One region of the Fictibacillus sp. b24 genome, then DNA from elsewhere that is predicted to be linked to it. Evidence: riboswitches for the same ligand, from Rfam matches in the RefSeq annotation. Region 1 holds a riboswitch; each other region holds the start of a gene.
What was found. Region 1 has a riboswitch for lysine ahead of lysA (diaminopimelate decarboxylase). Riboswitches for the same ligand answer to the same signal wherever they lie in the genome.

Region 1 (5,837 bases):
CCATTAGGCAGTTACTTTGATAAAACATATAACAACCTTCATTGCGGGCAAAAGAATTGGGAGCTTGCTGAAAGGCAGCTGATGGAAGACGCGATCAATGCTTGTTTACAGAAAGTAAAGATGAAGCCTGAAGATATCAATTTTTTATTGGCAGGTGATCTGCTTAACCAGATCGTTTCGTCCAACTATACAGCTCGAGGCAATGGTATCCCCTTCTTAGGCGTATTTGGAGCTTGCTCAACTTCTATGGAGTCTCTAGCGTTAGGCGCAGCATTGGTAGATGGCGGTTACGCAAACAGAGTTGTGGCAGCCGTTAGTTCGCACAACGCAACAGCCGAAAGACAGTTTAGATACCCAACTGAATATGGCGGACAAAAACCAGATACGGCTACGTTTACCGTTACAGGTGCAGGTGCGGCTCTTGTCAGTAAAGAGGTTTCTGATATTAAGATTACATCAGCAACAGTCGGAAAAGTTGTGGACTTAGGAATAAAAGACCCTTTTGATATGGGTTCTGCGATGGCACCTGCAGCAGCGGATACAATCGCTGCTCATTTTAAAGAGATGAATGTTGAACCAAATGAGTATGACTTAATCGCTACAGGAGACCTTTCAGGTGTGGGTGCGCCAATCGTAAAAATGCTGTTGAAAGAACAGGGCTATGATGTTTCTGATAATCATCGCGATTGCGGGCTGATGATTTATCGCTCCGGTCAGCAGGTGTTTGCTGGAGGAAGCGGCTGTGCATGTTCTGCGGTTGTCACTTATGGGTACATCCTGGATGAGATCCGAAAAGGGAATTTAAAGAAAGTTCTTATGGTAGCGACAGGAGCACTTTTAAACCCTGTTATGGTTCAGCAAAAAGAAAGTATTCCAACGGTTGCTCACGGAGTTGTTTTAGAGCGGGCGGAAGGAGGACAATAAGATGGAATTTTTCTGGGCATTTGTAATAGGAGGCGCCATTTGTGTCGTCGGTCAATTGATGATGGATGTTTTGAAATTAACACCAGCGCATGTTACCACTTCGTTTGTAGTGATAGGAGCAGGTCTTGATGCTTTCGGAATCTATGATAACTTAATCAAGTTTGCAGGAGCGGGTGCTACCGTTCCGATTACAAGCTTTGGTCACTCACTTCTTCATGGTGCGATGGCAGCAGCTGACGAACATGGTTTTATCGGAATAGCGATGGGTATTTTTGAGTTAACATCTGCAGGTATTTCTTCTGCCATTTTGTTTGGTTTTTTAGTAGCAGTCATTTTTGAACCAAAGGGGTGATTCTATGGTGAAAAAACGGGTCATTTTCATAACAGATGGAGATCTGTATGCATTGCGGGTTGTAGAACATGCTGCTAAACAAGTTGGCGGCCGCTGTATTTCGCAATCATGGGGAAATCCATCCAAAAAGAGCGGAGAAGAACTAGTAGAAATGATCCGAACAACACCTAATGATCCTGTACTTGTGATGTTCGATGACTGTGGTTTTAAGGGAGAAGGTCCTGGAGAACATGCAATGAGATACATTCATCAGCAAAAAGACATAGATGTTATCGGTGCAGTAGCTGTGGCTTCAAAGACTCATTTCGCTGAGTGGACGAAAGTACATTGCTCAATGGACAGATATGGTGAACTCACAGAGTTTGGCATTGATAAGAGCGGGCTGCCAGATTTAGAAACTGGAAGAATTAATGGCGATACCGTGTATATACTCGATGAACTAAATCTTCCCTTTGTGGTTGGAATCGGAGACATTGGTAAAATGTCAGGCTTCGATGCTGTGGAAAAAGGGGCTCCGATTACAGTTAAAGCCATTAAACTCATTTTAGAAAGGAGCGAATCAAGTGGGAAACGCCAAAAATAAGACTCCGATCAGTAAGAATATTCATGACACAGAAAAGTTCTTAAAAGAACGTCTTGGCATCGGCGTAAGTTTCGATGTTGGGGTCAGAAAGATTTTTGTTCTAAAAAAAGAACTGCAGCTTTATTATTGTACAGGTCTTTGTGACAGTGAGTTCATCATTATGATCTATCGTGAGCTTATGGATATGGATCATGGTCATAGGTCACCAGGCAAAGTAAAAGACCTTGTACATAATCATTTGGCTCACCAGCAAGTGGAGCTAACAAAATCATTAGATGAAGCCGTAGACAGGATGCTGTCGGGATTAATCGTTATCTTTGTTGACGGTGAGGAAGAAGCCTTTGTTGTTGACGTAAGGAGCTACCCGGGTAGGTCTCCTGAAGAACCGGATATCGAGAAAGTTGTAAGAGGTGCTCGCGACGGATATACGGAGAACATTATCATCAACACTGCTCTTACAAGAAGACGTATTCGAGATGAGCGTTTAAGACACGAAATTATGCAAGTTGGAGAAAGGTCTAAAACCGATGTATGTCTTTCTTATATACAGGACGTTGCAGATCCAGGGCTCGTTGATCTGATAAGAAAAGAAATCAGCTCTATAGAGATCGACGGGATACCGATGGCGGATAAAACGATCGAAGAATTTATTGTTAAACAAGGCTGGAATCCGTTTCCCTTAGTCCGGTATACAGAGCGGCCTGACGTTGCAGCTCAGCATTTAATGGAAGGGCATGTATTGATTATCACGGATACATCACCGAGCGTTATTATTACCCCTACGACACTCTTTCATCATGTGCAGCATGCAGAAGAGTTTAGGCAAACTCCATTTATCGGTGCTTTTTTAAGATGGACACGTTTTACTGGGATGCTCGCTTCTGTCTTTTTAGTTCCGATGTGGCTCTTGTTTTCAATGGAAAAAGAGCTGCTGCCGCCTTTTATTGATTTTATTGGACCAAATAAAACAACCAACATCCCATTATTTTTACAGATCATCTTTGCGGAAATTGGGATTGATATCTTGAGGCTTGCCGCCATTCATACACCTAGTGCCCTTTCGACTGCTATGGGTCTGATCGCAGCAGTATTGATCGGCCAGATTGCGATTGACGTTGGCTTGTTCGTTCCAGAAGTTATCTTGTATGTAGCAATTGCTGCGATCGGATCGTTTTCAACTCCAAGCTACGAGCTCAGTATCGCCAATAAAGTGCTGCGGCTCTTCTTAATTGCAATGGTGATGCTCTTTAAAGTCCCGGGGTTTATAATCGGGTTTACGATTATGATTTTATACATGGCAACCATTAAGAACTTGAACACACCATACTTATGGCCGCTCTTACCGTTTAATCCGAAAGCGTTTCTGCAGATTGTCGTTCGGATAGCCGTTCCGCTCTCTAAAGTGCGACCGAGCATCGTGCATCCGCAAAACACAAAAAAACAGCCAACTAATTAATCTGTCCCTTGCTGATTGTTGAAAATTGTGTTAAATTCATAACTAATTATATATGCCTCATATGAGGTAGAGGCGCAAAACGAATGAGTAGCATATGGAGTTTGTGGATGACGATGAAATATGTTGAAAGGTCAATTTGCCGAAGTGTAAAAAGAGCTCCATCTCTTTTTATGCTGGGCCGCTGCTGAAGAAGCAACGGACTGTCACTACAGCAGTAGTGGAGAGCTATTCCGACATGAGGGTACGGTTATGACAGCCTGCCTTAGTTGCGGCTGTCTTTTGTATTTGTCGGGATTGAATTCTCTATCAACAACGAGAGGGGATTTTTTGTGAATTTACACGGTACAGCACAGATCGGACAAAATCATCATTTATGGATAGGTGGTACAGATACGGTTGAACTTGCAAAAAAATACGGAACACCACTTTATCTGTACGATGTATCTTTGATAAAGAATAGAGCAAGAGGTTTTAAGAGAGCATTCGAAGAAAAAGGTGTGGGCTACCAAGTCGCGTACGCCTCTAAAGCGTTCTCCTCCATCGCCATGTTTCAGCTGATCGAACAAGAAGGATTAAGTCTCGATGTAGTTTCAGGCGGAGAGCTTTACACTGCCCTTCAAGCAGAGTTTCCCGCAGAACGAATTCATTTTCATGGAAACAATAAAAGCTATGAAGAGTTAGAGTTTGCACTTAATGCTGGAGTAGGATGTATTGTAGTTGACAACTTTTTTGAGATCTCATTACTAAAAATGTTAAGCAGCAAACTCAATAAAAAAGTGAATGTTTTATTGCGGCTCACTCCAGGCATTGAAGCACATACACATGATTACATCATTACAGGCCAGGAGGATTCTAAATTTGGTTTTGATTTAGGGAACGGCCAAGCTGATAAGGCGCTGCAGGAAGTTCTTGATTATGAAGGTTTTCAAGTATTAGGGGTTCATTGTCATATCGGTTCTCAAATCTTTGAAACAGATGGTTTTACTTTAGCGATCGAGAAGTTATTTGGGCACTTTAAGAAATGGGAAGAGAGCTTCAACTATTTTCCAGAAGTCGTTAACCTTGGTGGAGGTTTTGGTATTCAATATACTTCTGAAGACACACCGCTTGCACCAGAACAGTATGTCACGGCTATGATTGAAGAAGTGAGCAAACAGATGAACCGTTTTGAAGGAAGAGGTTTACCTGAGTTGTGGATTGAACCGGGCCGGTCGCTTGTAGGTGACGCAGGAACAACGATCTATTCGATCGGATCGCAAAAAGAGATTGAAGGTGTTAGACATTATGTTTCTGTTGACGGCGGAATGACCGATAACATTCGCCCTGCACTCTATCAGGCAAAATATGAAGCTTATGTTGCAAACAAAATGAACGAAAAGCCTGCACAAACCGTATCCATCGCAGGGAAATGCTGTGAGAGCGGAGATATGCTGATCTGGGATATCGAGCTGCCGAAAGTAACGGATAACGATTATTTAGCAGTATCATGTACCGGAGCATATGGATACAGCATGGCGAGCAATTATAACCGCATTCAACGACCTGCCGTTGTGTTTGTTGAGAACGGCGAGGAACAACTTGTAGTGAAACGGGAAACATATGAAGACCTCATTAAGAATGATGTCCCATTAAAAACAAATGTTTTTGTGTAAATTAGTTTACGGAGCAGTCATTTAACCGTACAATGGTAGTTGTAATGAAGTTGAAGGAGGCCTGTTTTTTATGAAAAAAGGTTCGATTGAATTTGAAAATGGCGAAAAAATACTTTTTGATTTGTTCCAAGAAGAAGCACCTGGAACAGTAGAAAACTTTGAAAAACTTGCAAACGAAGGGTTTTATAACGGTGTAACTTTCCACCGTGTTATCCCTGGTTTCGTAGCTCAAGGTGGAGACCCTACGGGAACTGGAGCTGGAGGCCCTGGTTATTCAATCCCTTGTGAAACAGAAGGAAACCCGCATAAGCACGTAGCTGGTTCTCTATCAATGGCACATGCTGGCCGTGATACAGGCGGAAGCCAATTCTTTATCGTACATGAGCCACAGCCGCACTTGAACGGTGTTCACACAGTTTTCGGACAAGTTACCGAAGGCATGGAAACAGTACTTCGCATTAAACAAGGCGATGTAATGAAAGAAGTTAAAGTTTGGGAAGAATAATTTTCTAAAATGAAGAAAGCTCCGGAAATAATCCGGAGCTTTTTTATATTTATGTCGACTCGTCAATATATGATTAAAATTAGTCAAATTAATCATTAAACTCGTCAAAATAATCAATGAACTCGTCAAATTAATTATGAAATTGGCTGAATGAAAGCTCAAATCAACAAATAGTGTGAGTCAACCTTTATAAAATTCTGTTTTTCTTCAGTTTTTGTTTATTTCGTTCATCAATAACAGAGGTTCGATCTCTTAAAGAGTGCTTATGAACGATGCTGTCATCAGTCATGGCTTGTGAGTACCAATCTTCATCTGTTGCATTTGCTTCAAATAAGCATTTTTGTAATAATTCCGTTGTCAGGGGC
Region 2 (5,837 bases), 370 kb from region 1:
CATGGAATTGATACTCACATTCACCAGCGGCAAAAAGACCCGGAATGTTTGTCATTTGATCATAATCTACCCACATGCCACCCATTGAATAGTGAACAGCCGGGAAGATTTTCATTGGAACTTTACGTGGGTCATCACCCATGAACTTCTCATAGATCTCGATAATTCCGCCAAGCTTAATATCTAATTCCTTAGGATCTTTGTGGGAAAGATCAAGGTATACCATGTTCTCGCCATTAATTCCTAACTTTAGATCTACACAAACGTGGAAGATTTCACGAGTTGCAATATCACGAGGAACAAGGTTACCGTAAGCTGGATATTTCTCTTCAAGGAAGTACCAAGGCTTCCCATCTTTATATGTCCAAACACGTCCACCTTCACCACGTGCTGACTCACTCATTAGACGGAGCTTGTCATCACCAGGAATAGCAGTTGGGTGAATTTGAATAAACTCACCATTTGCGTAATAAACACCTTGCTGATAAAGAGAAGATGCAGCGCCACCTGTGTTAATGACAGAGTTTGTTGACTTACCAAAGATAATACCAGGGCCACCAGTTGCCATAATAACAGCATCAGCAGGAAAACTTACGATCTCCATCGTTTTTAAGTTTTGAGCCGTAATTCCGCGGCATTGGCCTTCGTCATCAATGATTGCAGATAAGAATTCCCAGCCTTCATACTTCGTTACAAGACCCGCAACTTCATGACGTCGAACTTGCTCATCAAGTGCATATAATAATTGCTGACCTGTTGTAGCACCTGCAAATGCTGTACGGTGATGCTGAGTGCCACCGAAACGACGGAAATCAAGCAATCCTTCAGGCGTTCTGTTGAACATAACACCCATACGGTCCATTAAGTGGATGATTCCTGGTGCCGCATCACACATTGCTTTTACAGGCGGCTGGTTTGCTAAGAAGTCTCCTCCGTAAACAGAGTCATCAAAATGCTCCCACGGTGAATCTCCTTCACCTTTTGTATTTACAGCACCGTTTATACCACCTTGAGCACAAACAGAATGCGAACGTTTTACTGGAACTACTGAGAAGAGGTCAACATTAACACCAGCTTCAGCTGCTTTAATTGTAGCCATTAATCCGGCGAGACCTCCGCCAACAACAATAATTTTTTGATTACTCAATTTGTCTCACCCCTTTTAAATGAATGCAAAGATTGTTCTAACGCTAACAATAGCAAGAGCTACGAATACAGCCATTGTTACGTATGTTGAAATTTTCTGTGAACGAGGCGAAACTGTAAGGCCCCAGCTGACAAAGAACGACCATAATCCGTTAGCAAAATGGAATACCGCAGATAAAACACCTACAAGATAGAAGGCAACCATGAATGGAGAACTTAATATATCTGCCATCATATTGAAGTTTACTTCTTGTCCCAATGCAGCTTGTACGCGTGTTTCCCAAACGTGCCAAGCGATAAAAATCAATGTGATCACACCTGTTACACGCTGAACAAGGAACATCGCATTTCGGAAATAGCCATAACGGGTAACGTTATTTTTTGCTTGGAACGTAATGTAAAGTCCAAACACTGCATGAAACAAAAGTGGTAAATAGATAACAAACGTTTCTAGGAAAATACGAAACGGTAAACTTTCCATAAAGTGCGCCGCTTTGTTAAATGCTTCAGCATCCCTTGTTGCAAAATGGTTTACAACTAAATGCTGAACGAGAAAAAGCCCGATCGGAATTACTCCTAATAATGAATGAATTCTTCTGTTAATAAAATCTCTACTGCCAGCCATTTTCTTGCCCCCTTCAAATTTAGCCTCTCTCTGGCTGCTAATCTTTGTTCCTCTCCACATGTAAGCGTTTTAAGTTTCCTCTTTTAGAGGATGAGTGTTAAACAATTAGTTTAATTAACTAGCAACATGTCCATTTTACTCCCATCGTTTGACACCGTCAAGAAAACGCTAACAACTTAATGCGTAAATTTTATTGATAAATCAACGTTTTTTCCTGCTAAGATTTTCGACAAATACCGATAGTTGCTCTAGAGTTTAAACAGCATTCCCGTTATAATGAAAATAGAAAGAAGGGATGCAGAATGTTTAAACAAAAAACAAAGGATGATAACACCCCTGTAGAACAGCTTTCTGTTTCAGCTTTTGGGTATGAGATCCTTCGAAGCGATTTGTTGCCTGAACTTCTCGGTAAACAAGAACGAAATATTCTATATTGGGCAGGAAGACACTTAGCCAGAAAATATCCTTTACATACGATGGAAGAAGTACATGCATTTTTTATTGAAGCAGGCTGGGGTAATCTTGAAATGATTGAAGCATCAAAAACAGAGATGCTGTTCTCCTTACACTCTGTTCTCATTGAGCAGCGAATCGAGAATTTCAATCACCAAACGTTTAGCTTAGAAGCAGGTTTTCTGGCAGAACAAGTCCAGCTGCAAAAAAAATGTACGACCGAAGCATTAGAATCTGTTAAACGGAACAAAGTTTCCATCACCGTTCAATGGGATAAAAAAGATACGATCGAATAACACAAAAGCCGGCATAAGCCGGCTTTTTAAATGTTTTCATTACGTGTTCTGTACTGGAACACGTGCATCCAATTCAAATATATCATGCAGCGTTTCAATAGACTTAATCATATCTTGTTGTTTAACAACGGTTGAAACCTTAATTTCTGATGTGCTTACCATCTTAATCATAATATCTTTATCTGACAAAGCTTTAAACATTTTAGCAGCTACACCAGGATTAGAAATCATTCCTGATCCTACAATAGAAACTTTAGCAAGCTCCCCTTCATAACTAATGGATTCAAATCCTAATTGTTCTTGATGAGCAGCAAGTACTTCCTGTGTTTCTGATAAAGAGCTCGATTCTATCGAAAATGAAATATTTGTTTTTTCTTCATTTAATACATTTTGAATGATAATATCTACATTAATTCCGTTTGAAGCAAGTATTGTAAACAGTTCCGCTAATGCATGGATCTCATTAGGAATCGCTGAAACTGTGATTTTCGTTATATTCCCTTCAAATGCCAAACCTCTTACCATTAAGTTTTGTTCCATTGATGCTTCCTCCTCTACTAACGTTCCGCGTTCTTCACTCATACTCGATCTAACTTCTAACGAAATGGAATAGTTTTTCGCGAACTCTACTGCTCTAGGGTGCAGAACTCCTGCTCCAAGGTTCGCCATTTCCAGCATCTCATCATAAGAGATAGAAGGTATTTTTCTTGCTGATTTTACTACTCGAGGATCGGTCGTATAAACGCCAGTAACATCTGTATAGATATCACATCGGTCAGCTTTCAATGCTGCTGCTAATGCAACGGCTGTAGTGTCCGATCCGCCTCTTCCAAGAGTAGCTATATCTTTTGTCTCAGAGATCAGCCCTTGGAAACCAGCTACAACAACAATGTTTCCTTCCTTTAGCAAACCGTTTATTCTTTCGGAATCTATGTCTAGTATCCTAGCATTCGAAAAAGCATTTTCTGTTTGAATCCCAGCTTGCCAGCCTGTTAAGGATTGAGCTTTGTATCCTTCATGATGAAGAGCCATCGTTAATAGTGCAATCGTAACTTGTTCTCCTGTAGTAAGAAGCATATCCATTTCACGCTTGGAAGGATTACGATTGATTTCTCCAGCCAGTCTTACAAGCTCATCTGTTGTTTTACCCATTGCAGATACGACAACAACGACTTCATTCCCGCCATCAACTTCATGGATGATCCGTTTTGCAACATTTTGTATCCGCTCAACTGAACCAACACTTGTACCGCCAAATTTTTGTACGATTCTCCCCATGATTCTCTAATTCCCTTCTTGTTGTAATAATCTATCTCTTTTAATAGAAAACTTTGTTGACGTTCAATCTATTCACGTCTACTTAGTTGCACTAATACTCTCAACAATAACTTTCACCAGCAGATAATCGATCATGCGGGAAAAGTTATATTATTCTGAAAGTAAAAACAAAAAAAGCAACAATAAGGAAAAAACCTTATTGTTGCTATTATCCGCAGCAAGCCAAGTTTGTTTCCCCTAGTGAGATAGTCCTCCACACAAATCCTGGGGGGACTTGTGTGACAGCTCTGTATTTATTCAATACAGGTCCAGCATAAAAGGCTAGAAGTCCTTTTACACTTCGGCAAGAATCCCCTTTCCTCCATCATCTTAAGAGCTTCTTCTCTTCAGATGGTCTACTATTGGTTCCTGCTCCTCTACCATCACTTCATTCGAAGCATGGCATTATTTATAAAGTTGGATTCATTTTAACAAAGTTATTCTTTAACTGCAACTACTCATTTGATAAAAAGGCTTTTGTAATGAGTTCAGCAACAGGTTTAGGCACTCCAGCTTCTTGTATCTCTTCGACAGACGCTTCCTTTAGTTTTTTCAACGAACCAAAATGGCGAAGAAGCATCTTCTTTCTTTTATCCCCAATCCCCGCTATATTATCTAATGTGGACTCAAACATACTTTTAGAACGTACTTTACGATGAAACGAGATTGCAAATCGATGCACTTCATCCTGAATACGCTGCAAAAGATAAAATTCCTGGCTGTTTCGCGGCAAGTGGATCATTTCTGGAGGGTCACCTATCCATAGTTGTGACGTTCTATGTTTGTCATCCTTCGACAGTCCTGCAACAGGTATAAAAAGATTGAGCTCATTTTCTAAAACATCCTGAGCGGCTGAAATCTGACCTTTACCTCCATCAATAAGAATCAAACTTGGAAATTCCCCTTCTTCCCTTAATACTCTTGTGTATCTTCTTCTGACGACTTCTTTCATGGAAGCATAATCATCAGGACCTTCCACCGATTTGATCTTATATTTTCTATAATCTTTCTTATATGGTTTTCCATCTACAAAAACCACCATCGCCGAAACAGGATCTGTTCCATGAATATTGGAGTTATCAAACGCTTCTATTCGATATGGTGGAGCTACACCCATTCTCTCACCCAGGTTCTCTACTGCTTTTATTGTTCTAGCTTCATCCTGTTCAATCAAAGCAAATTTTTCGTTAAGAGCAAGGGTCGCATTTTTAGTCGCTAATTCAACTAGCTCTTTCTTCTGGCCTTTTTTTGGCTGAAGAACTTTTACTTGAAGAAGCTCTGAAACGAGTTCAGCGTCAACTTCTTGCGGAAGCAGAATCTCTTTAGGCAGCAGATGATTTTTTTGCAGATAAAACTGACCAATAAATGTAAGTAGATCCTCGTGAGCCTCTCCGTAAAAAGGAAAAACTGAAATATCTCTAGCGATCACTTTACCTTGACGGATAAAAAAGACTTGAACACACATCCAGCCTTTATCAAAGTGATAGCCAAAGACATCCCGATCCACTAGATCTGCTGTCATCATCTTCTGCTTTTCCATTACAGCTTCTATGTGCTGAATCTGATCGCGAAGTTCTTTTGCTCTTTCAAAATTTAGGGCTTCAGACGCTTCAAGCATCTTTTCAGATAACTGGCTTTTCACATCTTGATATCCGCCATTGAGAAACTTCACAATGCCTTCTACCATCTTCTTGTTTTCTTGTTCTGTAATATCGTAAACACACGGCCCTAAACATTGACCAATGTGATAGTACAAACACACTCGTTTAGGCATCGTGTCGCATTTTCTTAGTGGAAAAATACGGTCTAACAGTTTTTTCGTTTCTTGGGCCGCATATGCATTTACAAACGGTCCAAAATATTTGCCGCCATCTTTTTTTATTTTCCTTGTGTATAATAGTCTTGGCTGTTTTTCAGAAGTAATTTTTAAATATGGATAGCTTTTATCATCTTTCAGCATGACATTATACCGAGGATCATGCTTTTTTATTAGGTTCATC
Region 3 (5,837 bases), 670 kb from region 1:
CTTTGGAATCGCTCGTAAATCTTTGGAATCGCTCGTAAATCTTTGGAATCGCTCGTAAATCTCGAGCTCTGCTCTGATTTACGAGCGCCACAGCATAAAAAAAGCTGGTTCTTCAACTGAAGAACCAGCTTCCCTTATTATTTCTTTCTAGAAACACGAACTACGTTTGCAATACTTGCTAAGAGTCCGCCCCACAGGATGACCATGCCGATTACCATCATTGCAATTGCACTACTAGTCATATCAGCTGACCTCCTTTTTCTCTTCAACTACATCAGATTTCCATTTAACAAGACCTAATGCAATACCGAGTACGATGACGCCTACTGCAACGACAACCCCATAAGTGACAACAAGTTCTGTAGGGTATCCACCGTAATTCTCTGCAATATTTTGCTTAATGTTATCAAACATCATGTAGCCAAGAAGGATTGGAGTGATGACGCCAAGACAAACTTTCCACCATAATCCTGTTCTTAAGTCGGAGATCGCATTTGCGTGATTTTGAAGTCCGCCTAATTGCTTAACGAACCAAGCAATTAGAACTACCTCTGCAAGACCAGCTAATGTGATACCGAAGTTGTTGATGAAGTAATCCACGATATCGAGCATGTACAGTCCGCCTTTTGTAGCGAAAAGCAATGAGATAACTGAAGCTACTCCTCCACCCATTAATACTGCTTTTGTTCTAGAGATTCCAAACTTGTCTTGTAATGCTGCCACATACGTTTCTACGATTGAGATCAACGACGTCATACCAGCAAAAACAAGTGTTAAGAAGAACATTGTTCCGAAAAATGCATTCCCACCAGGGAACTCATTAATGATAGCCGGGAATACTTCGAATGCTAGTCCGATTCCGCCTTTTACAACTTCCTGTACGGGCAGACCTTGTTGCATAGCCATGAACCCTAGTGCAGCAAAAACTCCGATTCCAGCAAGAAGTTCAAAACCTGAGTTTGCAAAACCTGTAATAAAAGCATTGTTGTTGATATCTGATTTCTTTGGCAGATAACTTGAGTACGTTACCATGATCGCAAACGCAATAGATAACGAGAAGAAAATTTGACCATAAGCCGCTACCCATACCTTACCGTTGTTTATAGCACTCCAATCAGGTGTAAAGAATGTATTCAAACCTTGAGCAGCACCATCAAGCGTAATTGCACGAATAACAATTAATAAAAACATAATAACTAAAGCTGGGATAAAAATTTTATTAAAGCGTTCGATTCCTTTAGATACACCTTTATAAAGAACTAGTAACGTTACAACCCATACGAGTAAAAGTGCAATTAAAATGCCGGGTACGATACCACCGATGTCACCAGGCGTTTTGCTTAATTGAAGTACCTCTCCATAAAAGAAATCGGAAGGCTTATCTCCCCAAGTAAGGTTTAGCGAGTAAATTGAGTACTTTACCGCCCATGCGATGATTACAGCATAGTAAGTGGAAATAACAAACGCTACAAAAACTTGCCACCATCCTAGCCATTCTGCATTCTTGTGAAGACGGAAGTAAGAAAGTGGAGCTGAACCCCGGTACTTATGTCCTAATGTGAATTCTAGGATGAGTAAGGGAATCCCTGCCGTTAAGAGTGCTACAAGATACGGGATAAAAAATGCTCCTCCACCGTTTTCATAAGCAACTGCCGGAAATCTCCAGATATTGCCGAGACCGATAGCGGAACCAACCGCTGCTAAAATAAATCCATAGCGGCTTCCCCATTGTTGCCTGTTTTCCATTGTTGTGTCCCCCTTTTTACAAAATCTAAAAGTTTAAAATTATTACTTTTTTCTGATTATTCTGCGTTCAGTATATTACATAACGTTGAAATCTGTCAAAACGTTTTTAGTTATTTTGTCGGAATTAGGGGAAAGAAGTCGTATAAATATAAGAAAAAGTGCCTGGTTTACTACCAGACACTTTCAAAATTATGCTTTTATAGAATTGTCAGCAATGCTATTTTTACTAGAGAATTTTTTTATAAATAACAAAGCGATAGCAAATACTCCCGTTGACACCAATAGTCCTATCCAAACACTTTCAGTTAATCCGAGTGCAAGATAACCCACTGCAGATACTCCAGCAGCGATTAAACTGTAAGGTAGCTGTGTCATGACATGATCAATATGATGACTTCCCGCTCCTGTTGATGAAAGGATCGTTGTATCTGATATTGGTGAACAATGGTCTCCAAAAACAGATCCAGCAAGCACAGCGGCAAGTACTGGCAGCATCAGTTCAATGTTAGTTGATGCTGAAATTTCTGCTGCGATCGGAAGCATCACACCGAACGTTCCCCAAGAAGTACCTGTCGCAAAAGCCATTAGACCTGACAGGACAAAAAGAACGAATGGAAGATAAGCTAAGTTCATATGCTGATCAACCAGTCCAGCGAGGTACTTACCTGTTCCTAAGCTATCTATAATGGAGATAATCGTCCAAGCAAAAAGTAAGATCGTTACAGCACCAATCATGGATTGAACACCGCGTCCAAGTCCTTTTCCTAGTGAAGCAGCTCCCATTTTTTTAGGCAGAAAGAACAGAATCGCTGCCGCCAATCCAATTAAACCACCATATAATAATGATTTAGGTACATCTGTATTTTCAAAGATAGATAAAAGAGTGACAGCCGTTGGTTCTTCAAGGCCTTTAACATTTTGAATACCCGTGTAGATCATAAATCCAACTGTTGAAACAATTAAAAGAACGATCGGCCAAACAAGATCTCCAACTTTTCCTTTATCGCTTTCTTCAAGTTTGATTCCTTCACCAATAGCTGCTTTTTTCTCAGGATCAATAACTTCACCTGTTGCAAAAGCATGTTCTTCATGTTTTCTCATCGGTCCAAAATCAAGTTGAAAATAAGCAACCGCAAACACAAGAATAAGTGCAAAAACTGCATAAAAATTCATAGGGATCATTTGTATAAAAGCACTGAACGCAGACATGTTTGTGATCTCATGTGTAGCAAAAATCGTACCGATAATCCCGATAATGTAAGCTCCCCAACTAGACACTGGCGAGATTACACATACAGGAGCAGCAGTAGAATCTAAATAATAAGCGAGTTTCGCCCTTGAAATACGGTGGCGATCTGTAATCGGTCTGCTTACATTTCCTACAGCAAGTGAATTAAAGTAATCATCAATAAAAATAACTAGTCCAAAAACAACCGTTAAAAGCTGTGCACCTCTTCTTGTTTTCACTCTGGAAATTGCCCATTCACCAAAAGCTCGGCTTCCCCCAGCTAAAGAGATAATGCTCGTCATCATTCCTAAGATCAATAGAAACAGCAGGATATATACATTCCATTCATTTAATGCTCCGTCAGACACGAAATGCCCTTTTACAATCGTTCCAATTTCCTTTAATGTAGCACCAATATTAAAATCGTGAAGCAATAGTGCTCCCGCTACAATTCCAGCCCCTAAAGAGATCAATACTCTTCGTGTTAAAACAACCATTAAAATGGCCAAAACGGGCGGTATTAATGAATAAATCGAATTCTCAAATTCCATGATGTTCCTCCTTCTTTTCATTAGCCATCGATTTTTGAGGAGTGTTTACAGGACGTTGAGGAAAAAAAGACAAAATAAAAAGCGATTAATAGACAAGGAAATAACCCGCTATCAATCACTTAAGTAATTTATGGTTTTCCTCATCGATCAGTAGTCCTCCACTGCTTTTAATTCCCAAGCAGTGACAGTTTTACACTTTTTCAGTGTAAACCCAGCAAAAGTGAACAGACGGTTTACATTTTGCTTCGGCGGAAGTTCCTTTTCTTTTTCTTCACAGACGTCACTCTCTGAAAAAGTACTTATAAAATCCGCTCCTCTACCCCATCGGTGATAGGCTTAAAGACATATAAAATTTTAAATTCAATTCTCATTATAACAAAGTTGTATAAATGGTCAACCCAAATGAATACTGTTAAATTCAGGAATATCCTACTCTGCCGCTTCCTCATCACCCGATTCTTCTGACGAGCTCTCCTCCGGGATATCCAGCTCATTATCGTCTTTAGGCTTTTCCTTTAAATCAGGAGTGATCGGAACAGTAGGCTGAATCGGATCTCCGGACTGGTTGTAGTAAACAGGTACCTCTCCTTTTATGAATTGAGCCGTAATCTTAATCGGTCTTTTTACTACCGTTGTTTCCGTTGCAAAAGGAATAACAATCCTCGTTTTGACAGTTACCACAATATCAATATTAATCCATGTATTATTGATACCGGAATTCTCGATTTTTTCTTCAATATCCGTGTTTGCTTCACCAATGAGCATGAATTTTATTGGAATTTTAGGACCTAAGTTTGCAAGTAAGGAGTTTCTCGTTGCTTGCCCTAGCGGAATTTCCATAATGACACCTGGTTCATTTTTATATGCTGTTATCCCTAATTCTTCGTTGCTTATTACTTCATGTGCTTTACCTTCTTCAATTTCCTTGAGGTATTTTTGAACCACTTTCTGTGATTGATTGGCAACCCTGTTAACTACGCTCTGATTAATGCCTGCAAACACGACATTTCCTTCCGTATCGGTCTTATATTCAATAATATCATCCATCTCTGAAGGACCTAATATTTCATTATCAATTGCTTCACTTATCGCTAGTGCTGCTATTTCTTCCGTCTTCTTTTGAGCGATGAGCATAAGCGTAGGTTCAATGCCTCTGTTCACAAGCCAAAGTCCTTGTATGGTTATAAAAGTAAAAAGAATAAATGAGATCAGCAGTACAAACCGGAATGGAAGCGGCCCTTTTCGGAGTTTCATTTTTCGACGTTTAAGCAAAAGGTAACCCCCCTTTATCTACATATACATATGTATGCAGACAAGAGGGGGGCTCATTCAAACTTTATGGTTTAATTTTTTTCGAACACAACGAAGTCATGTGCATATTTGTTTTTTTCATCAAGAATTCCTGGCTTACGTGAGACTTCACGCCACTCATCTCGATTGATTTCTGGAAAGTAAGTATCCGCATCAAAGGTATGGTGAATTTCAGTCACATATAGGCGATCAGCTACAGGCATAAACAATTTAAAAATCTCCGTTCCACCGATTACACACAATTCTTCGGCATCTTTCTTCAATACATCGTCTACAGAATGTACAATCGTTGTTCCTTCAGCTTGATAATTGTCATCTCTCGTTACCACTATATTTTCGCGGCCAGGTAAAGGCTTGCCGATGGATTCGTACGTTTTACGACCCATGACGATTGGTTTCCCCATCGTTACATTTTTAAAATGCTTAAGGTCGTTCGGCAGATACCACGGAAGATCATTGTCTTTCCCAATGGCCCGATTCTCATCCATTGCAACGACAAAAGAAATCATACGCTCACCACGCCTTTGATATGAGGATGTGCTTCATAGTCAACCAGTTCAAAGTCATCGTAAGTAAAATCAAAAATGTTCGTCACATTGGGGTTCAACTTCATTTTAGGAAGCGGCTTCGGCTCACGAGTCAACTGCAGTTCTACTTGTTCGAGATGGTTGGAGTAAATATGTGCATCACCAACCGTATGAACGAACTCGCCTGGCTTAAGACCCGTTACTTGGGCTACCATCATTGTAAGTAGTGCATAAGACGCGATATTAAACGGCACACCTAGGAAGCTGTCAGCTGAGCGCTGATAGAGCTGACAAGATAGCTTGCCATCAGCTACATAAAACTGAAATAGCAAGTGACAAGGCGGGAGCGCCATATTCGGTACATCAGAAGGATTCCATGCAGACACAATCAAGCGTCTTGAATCAGGATTCTTCTTAATGTCTTCAATAACGTTTGAGATTTGGTCGATGGTCTCACCGTTTGGAGCAGCCCAT

Region 2: linked by a shared signal. The riboswitch ahead of QUF49_RS06555 (aspartate kinase) and the one ahead of lysA (diaminopimelate decarboxylase) in region 1 are both predicted to bind lysine.
Region 3: linked by a shared signal. The riboswitch ahead of QUF49_RS04955 (Na+/H+ antiporter NhaC family protein) and the one ahead of lysA (diaminopimelate decarboxylase) in region 1 are both predicted to bind lysine.

Annotation. Positions count from the first base shown of each region.
Region 1 is NZ_JAUCES010000005.1:1,661,772-1,667,608, forward strand. Features, by position in the region: gene spoVAD (stage V sporulation protein AD) at 1-924, shown strand, start outside; gene spoVAE (stage V sporulation protein AE) at 926-1,276, shown strand; gene QUF49_RS08580 (stage V sporulation protein AE) at 1,281-1,859, shown strand; gene QUF49_RS08585 (spore germination protein) at 1,840-3,315, shown strand; lysine riboswitch at 3,375-3,551, shown strand; gene lysA (diaminopimelate decarboxylase) at 3,645-4,967, shown strand; gene QUF49_RS08595 (peptidylprolyl isomerase) at 5,038-5,472, shown strand; gene QUF49_RS08600 (DUF309 domain-containing protein) at 5,660-5,837, opposite strand, start outside.
Region 2 is NZ_JAUCES010000005.1:1,293,871-1,299,707, reverse strand. Features, by position in the region: gene sdhA (succinate dehydrogenase flavoprotein subunit) at 1-1,147, opposite strand, end outside; gene QUF49_RS06565 (succinate dehydrogenase cytochrome b558 subunit) at 1,163-1,771, opposite strand; gene QUF49_RS06560 (YslB family protein) at 2,074-2,520, shown strand; gene QUF49_RS06555 (aspartate kinase) at 2,560-3,798, opposite strand; lysine riboswitch at 4,037-4,225, opposite strand; gene uvrC (excinuclease ABC subunit UvrC) at 4,292-5,837, opposite strand, start outside.
Region 3 is NZ_JAUCES010000005.1:991,264-997,100, reverse strand. Features, by position in the region: gene QUF49_RS04970 (hypothetical protein) at 1-91, opposite strand, end outside; gene QUF49_RS04965 (methionine/alanine import family NSS transporter small subunit) at 138-242, opposite strand; gene QUF49_RS04960 (sodium-dependent transporter) at 244-1,746, opposite strand; gene QUF49_RS04955 (Na+/H+ antiporter NhaC family protein) at 1,936-3,525, opposite strand; lysine riboswitch at 3,669-3,852, opposite strand; gene yunB (sporulation protein YunB) at 3,955-4,797, opposite strand; gene QUF49_RS04945 (dihydrofolate reductase) at 4,869-5,345, opposite strand; gene QUF49_RS04940 (thymidylate synthase) at 5,342-5,837, opposite strand, start outside.